Regions from separate parts of the Tenacibaculum sp. IMCC1 genome, predicted to be linked through region 1. Evidence: riboswitches for the same ligand, from Rfam matches in the RefSeq annotation. Region 1 holds a riboswitch; each other region holds the start of a gene.

Region 1 (2,244 bases):
CAGCATCTTTATCACCAGATTCTACGCGTTTAGCAGCATATTTTTTTGCAATAGCAGAGGTGATGGAAGAATCCAATCCACCAGAAAGTAATACTCCATAAGGTACATCACTCATTAGTTGCCTATGAACAGCGGCTTCTAAAGCATCGCGAACTTCATCTATGGAGGTCTTATTGTCTTTCACAGCTTCGTATTCCATCCAATCACGAGAATACCATTTTTGTAATCCGTCTTCACGCGTATAATAGTGTCCTGGAGGAAAAATTTCGATTTTGTTACAAACTCCTTCTAGCGCTTTTAACTCAGAGGCCACATAAAAAGTTCCGTGTTTATCCCATCCCATGTATAAAGGGATAATTCCCATATGGTCACGAGCTACTAAATATTCATCTGTAATTGAATCGTACACAGCAAAACCAAAAATCCCGTTTAAATCATCTAAAAACTCAACTCCCTTTTCTTTGTATAAAGCTAAGATAACCTCACAATCAGATTTAGTTAAAAACTCATGTTGTTCCTTAAGTTGTTTTCTTATTTCTTTATGATTATATATTTCTCCATTAGCAGCTAAGACAAATCTACGGTCATGGCTAAATAGAGGTTGTTGTCCAGAGGCAGGATCAACAATTGCTAGTCGCTCATGTGCCATAATTGTTTTTTCATCGCTATAAATTCCACTCCAGTCTGGACCTCTATGGCGAACTTTCTTAGCCATTTCTAATAATTGAGGTCTTAATTTATCTGAAGATTGTTTTAAATCAAACGCACATACAATTCCACACATAATTTTAATTTTATTGTTTATTATAATGCAAATAACTGAATGATGTTTTTATTTTTAAACAATTATGCTTTTTTTGGTTATATATTGTAACTTTAAAAGTTGAAAAACATATTTTAATTAACTTTAATTTGCGTTTTAAGCTATTATTATTCTACTTTTTAATTATTCTTATAACAATTATGAGAGTTTACTTTTATCGAAAAAGAAGGAAGTATAATTTTAACAGTAAAATTAGTGTTTCTTTCCTACGACTAAAATATATTTGCCGCGGTTTTTCTTTATTGTAAAGAAAATTAAAAGGGAATTAGGTGAGAATCCTAAACTGTACCCGCAACTGTAAACTTAGTCTATTAAAATTATAGATACTTGTTATTTCTTACGCCACTGTTTTTACGGGAAGGTAGTAGCAAGATGTTAGTCAGGAGACCTGCCAAAATTTAATTCATTGCTTTTCTTTCGGGTTAAAAGAAGAAGCAGTAAAGAACATTTGAAATATAATGTTTGTATTTTTTTGTTTTCAGAAACTTTAAATTTAATTATAATAATGATACGTAATTATAGTATTGTATTGGTATGTTTAATATCAGTTTTTTTTTCATGTTCAAGTGATTCAACGAAACAAGAACCAACTCCAATTTATGATAATTCTTTTATACTAAGTTATGAGGGGGACAAAACAGTGGTAGGGCACTTAGATGAAAGTCAAGTTTTTACCCCAAATATATATGAGTCTCTAAATAAAAATTCAATATCTTTTACAAACTTTGAAAATAGTTTATTCATAGTGTCTCAAGACGGACCTAATTTTGTTACAAAATTAAACTTAAAAGATCTTGCAGAAGAAGTAACAGTGACTACATCTAAGGTAAGTAGCCCTTCGTACTTGGCCATGTACTCAGAAACTGATGGAGTAATCATTTCTACTGGTGGAAGAGGAAGACGAAGAACATATGATTTATCGTTTTTTAATGTAAGTGAAGGAGTTAAAGATAAAATTGATGGAGTTTCTTCAAAAGTATTGTTTTCAAAATCAGGAGTATTGGTAGATGGAGAAAACATATTGATTGCTGACGATAAAGAGTTGAAAGTATTAAATATCAAAGATAAGTCAATAAAAACCACAGTAATATTTGATGATGTAATTTCAGGAATCTTAAAAGATAAAAACAATAAAATTTGGATAGGAACTGAGAAAAGAGTTGGAGATGCTAAGTTTGTAAGTTTGACAACTGATTATGGTATTGATGAAACGGTTACATTAATAGGAGTGAATTTGTATAAGAATAGTATGCTTTCTGTAAGTGAATCAAGTAGTTATGTTTATTGGTCAGAAGTGTCAACAGGAGTGATTCACCGTTTTAACACAGAAACAAAAAAAGCAGAAGAATTTATTAATCCAACTACAGAAGGAATAATGCTTACAACTGTTATAAGAGAGCATCCTATTACAGAAAAAGTAT
Region 2 (2,244 bases), 130 kb from region 1:
TTGTAATTCAGAAAAATCGAAAACCAATAAAAAAACAGAAGAAGTTGAACAAGTTGTATCTCCATCTGACACACTAACTAAACACCTAAAACCATTTAATCCTAATTTACCAACTATTGGACTTTTAATGTTTAATGGGGTTTTACAAGGAGAAGTTATAGCAACGTCAGATGTATTTGGAAAAGCAGATAAAGATGGCAAACAACTTTTTAATGTAGTAGCTATTGCTGAAACAGCTAAACCCATTACTACTGAAGAAGGAATGCATTTTGTTCCTGACTATACTTTTGAAAACTGTCCTAAACTAACGGCTTTGTTTGTACCAAGTGCTTACGACATGTATGCACAAGTACATAATAATAAAGTTGTAGATTTTATAAAAACAAAAAATCAAGAAACCCAATACACTGTTAGTAATTGTGCTGGAGCTAATTTAATTGGTAAATCTGGTATAGCAGATGGTCATAAAATTGTAACATGGATTGGCGGCGGTGAGCAACTACAAAAAGACTACCCAAATTTAAAAGTGCAAAACGACAGCTTGGTGACTTTTGTTAAAGACGGTAAGTTTTTATCTTCAAACGGAAATTTAGCAAGTTATATTTCAGCGTTAGAACTTCTCGAAATTATGACAAATACTGAACATAGAAAATTTGTTGAAAGCTATCTATACTTGGATCAACTTAAAAACTGGAAAAAATAAACATTAATTATAAATTTTCTTTTTCAAATATAAGCATCAATTTATTGGTGCTTTTTTTTATTACCAGTTCTAAAAAAATAATACATACATTTACCCCGATAAGTTCTTTACATACTTCATCAACCGAAAAGGTTTTACTTAACTGTAGATTAATAGGGAATCGTGTGCAAATCACGAACTGTCGCGCAACTGTAAGTAACACACCAAAAGTTTTTATCCTAGTATATCCACTGCCAAAAGCGGGAAGGATGATAAAAGCTGTTATAAGTCAGGAGACCTGCCTATTCGGATATTGACAATGCTTTCGCGATTTGAAGCTTTTGGGTCATACCGATGATATATTTTTAACGCACACTTTCTTTATGAAATGCTGTGCTTTTTTGGTATGTCATTATTTTTCCTCAAACATCTTATCGTTTTTAGCATTTCGAAGCATCTAAAAGAGCTTTTAAAATTAATGTTTAATTATAAAAGTTTAAAAGAAAATGCAAACGCACATTCTTGGCTATCCGCGTATTGGTAGCAACAGAGAACTCAAAAAAGCCTGCGAGCAATATTGGTCAGGCAAAACTAGTTTACAGGAACTTCTTGAAACAGGAAGAAATATCTGTCAACAAAATTGGAAAACACAACAAGAAGCAGGCATAGACCTTATTCCTTGTAATGATTTTTCTTATTATGATCAGGTGTTAGACATGACGCTTACTGTTGGAGCTATTCCTAAACGTTACAATGAAGTAATGTTAAAAACTTCAAATTCTGAACTTGACCTTTACTTTGCTATGGCAAGAGGATATCAAAAAGATGATCTTGATATCACTGCTATGGAAATGACTAAATGGTTTGACACCAATTACCATTATATCGTTCCTGAATTTTATAAAAATCAGGAATTCAAACTATTTTCTAACAAAATTGTTAATGAGTTTGTCGGAGCTAAACAAGCAGGGATTAATGCTAAGCCTGTAATTATTGGTTTGGTTAGCTACCTTCTTTTAGGTAAAGAAAAAGAAGAAGGTTTTGATAAATTAGATTTAGCCCCAAAACTACTCCCTGTGTATATTGAAATTCTCCAAGAACTTCAAACACAAGGTGCAGAATGGATTCAGTTTGACGAACCTTTTTTAGCATTAGATTTGAGTGAAAAAGCCAAAGAAACCTATCAATTTATCTATAATGAGATTAGAAAAAAGTTTCCTAAACTAAAGTTTATAGTTACTACTTATTTTGAAGGTTTAAAAGATAATCTTTCTTTAGCTAATACACTTCTTATAGACGCATTGCATATCGACTTAGTTCGTTGCGAAGAACAGCTAGATGATGTATTGAACACTCTTCCTAAAAATAGAATCTTATCGTTAGGTGTTGTAGATGGAAGAAACATTTGGAAAAATGACTTTGAAAAGTCATTACAGCTAATAAAAAAAGTCACTGATAAGTTAGGTTCTGAAAAAACCTTTATTGCTTCTTCTTGTTCTTTGTTGCATTCTCCTTGTGATTTAGATTTAGAGATCTCTCTTGACACTGACATTAAACAATGG
Region 3 (2,244 bases), 810 kb from region 1:
TTCTTTGATTAAAATCTTCATTTCGTTCACTTCCAGCAGACGGGTTCGGCAATCCATCAGAAAACAAACGATTTCCGTAGTAAGCAGTCGAATAAAATGTTAAAGAGTTTACAGGACTAAACTTATAACCTATGACAAAATTAATTCCGTAGTTTTTGTAATTACCATTTTCATTAGTTAGTAGGTTTCCATAATCATCTTTATACCGCTCATCAATATATGTGTAATCATTATCGGAATAATTAAACGTAGAAGCTAATTTTATACTCCACTTATCTGTTCCTACTGAGCTTTTAAAAAAATTAGACGTTGTATTGTAACTTCCGTAAGAAGTAAATAATTGAAATTTTTGATGCTCTTTAAACAACAATTCATCTTTCAAGTGTACCGTACCACCAATGGCACCAGAACCATATTCAGCACTATTTCCTCCACTTTGAACAATGATATTATCATTCAAGCTTGCAGATAATGAATTAAAATCTGTTTGTCCGCTTCCTACAGCATTAATGGGAATACCATTCCATAAAACCAACGTATTTGAAGCCGATGTTCCTCTAAAACGAGCGGTACTCACACCTCCATTTCCATAATCTCTAAAAGCTATTGGACTATTATATCGTAGAAGGTTTGTTAAGTTGATAGGGTTTTTTGTTTGTTCTTTAACTCCAATCTTTAATTCTTTTGTAGCAATGCGTTTTTTTTCTACATTTCTCTTCCCGTTAACTATTACCTCTTTTAATTTATTTACAGTTATAGTATCTTTTTGAGAAAAAAGATTAGTTGTAAAAAACAGTATAAATATTATTGTTATTTTCTTCATTATACATTAAACTTTTATCCCGAAAGTTTTAATTAAATTATAATAATTGGCAGGTCTCCTGGCTTGCGTCTTGTAACATACCTTCCCATTAAAAAAACAGTGGTTTGAGTATTTGTTACAAGCTTAATAGCTTACAGTTGCGGGAACAGCTTCGGTTTTGCACCGAATTCCCTTTTAATTCTCTTTAACAGATGATTAAAGAAAAACCAAAAATCACGGCAAATGTATAGTATTCTTATAAATTAGCAACCATCAAATCATGATAATTTGCGAATTTTGTTTGTAAGTTTTCTGGAAGGGTATAATAAGCTGGATGAATCATTTTTGCCAAACATTCAATTCCTTCCACCAAAGTACCAGCAGAAGATTGTGTAAACATGGCAAAGTCGGCAATATATACTTGTTTATTTTTTACCGCTCTTAAAGACGTCCATTCTTCTCTCTCTTCTAAAAACTTCATGTCTTCAAGTGTTCTATCAATTCCGTATCCGCAAGGAGCAATAATCAATACCTCTGGATCGTATTTTACTATTTTATCCCAAGAAATTACAATACTATCTCCTGATGGATGCGATAACAAATCAATTCCTCCAGCAAAACCTATTTGATGAGGAATCCAGTGCCCACAGTTAAACAACGGATCAACCCACTCTAACAACATCACACTTTTCGACTGGATTCTGTGTTCACGTTGTACATCCACAATATCATAAATACGTTTTTTCAATCCACTCACATACGCCTCTCCTACCGCTTCCTGCTTCATAGCTTTTGCAATAGTTAACGCATTCTCAAAAACGTCTTCTAAGGAATTGGGAGTAATAGATATTAATTCTGGAACCTTAGGCAATTTATACGCCGATTTTGCCACAGATTCTGTATCTATCTGGCAAACATCACATACATCTTGTGTAAAAACAATGTCGGGTGCGATACTTTCCAAAACAGGTTCATCCACATAATACAAGGTCTTTCCTTCTGCCTTGGTTTTAGAAAAAATAGCCGTTATTTCTTTACTCGTTAACACTTTTCCTTCCAACTTATATCGAACAGCTACTTCTTTTTCTTGTAAAGCTACTTCTGGACACTCAAAAGTAATTCCGTTTAAATAGTTCTGTAAGCCCATGTCATAAATCATTTGGGTTACTGCTGGCATAAAAGAAGATACTGTCATAATTCGTGGTTTTAGTTCAGCAAAAATAAACAGTTCTCTATTTTAATTTGTTTTTTATTAAAAATCTTTCCAATCTTTGTGTCAATATAAAATACGATTTCATGATATATTATATCTCAGGAGGTGAACGCTCAGGTAAAAGTAGCTATGCTCAAAAGCTAGCCGAATCTTTATCTGACACCCCTATTTACCTAGCCACTTCTCGTATTTGGGATGACAATTTTCAGCAACGAGTTGACAGACATGT

Evidence for each region. Region 1 has a riboswitch for cobalamin ahead of ACXIHB_RS06685 (hypothetical protein). Riboswitches for the same ligand answer to the same signal wherever they lie in the genome.
Region 2: linked by a shared signal. The riboswitch ahead of metE (5-methyltetrahydropteroyltriglutamate--homocysteine S-methyltransferase) and the one ahead of ACXIHB_RS06685 (hypothetical protein) in region 1 are both predicted to bind cobalamin.
Region 3: linked by a shared signal. The riboswitch ahead of ACXIHB_RS02995 (TonB-dependent receptor plug domain-containing protein) and the one ahead of ACXIHB_RS06685 (hypothetical protein) in region 1 are both predicted to bind cobalamin.

The regions. Positions count from the first base shown of each region.
Region 1 covers NZ_CM142818.1:1,431,013-1,433,256, reverse strand. Annotated here, with positions in the region: gene asnB (asparagine synthase B) at 1-784, opposite strand, end outside; cobalamin riboswitch at 1,036-1,233, shown strand; gene ACXIHB_RS06685 (hypothetical protein) at 1,329-2,244, shown strand, end outside.
Region 2 covers NZ_CM142818.1:1,560,064-1,562,307, forward strand. Annotated here, with positions in the region: gene ACXIHB_RS07260 (DJ-1/PfpI family protein) at 1-703, shown strand, start outside; cobalamin riboswitch at 816-1,002, shown strand; gene metE (5-methyltetrahydropteroyltriglutamate--homocysteine S-methyltransferase) at 1,189-2,244, shown strand, end outside.
Region 3 covers NZ_CM142818.1:623,666-625,909, forward strand. Annotated here, with positions in the region: gene ACXIHB_RS02995 (TonB-dependent receptor plug domain-containing protein) at 1-823, opposite strand, end outside; cobalamin riboswitch at 855-1,049, opposite strand; gene ACXIHB_RS03000 (ABC transporter substrate-binding protein) at 1,059-1,997, opposite strand; gene ACXIHB_RS03005 (bifunctional adenosylcobinamide kinase/adenosylcobinamide-phosphate guanylyltransferase) at 2,099-2,244, shown strand, end outside.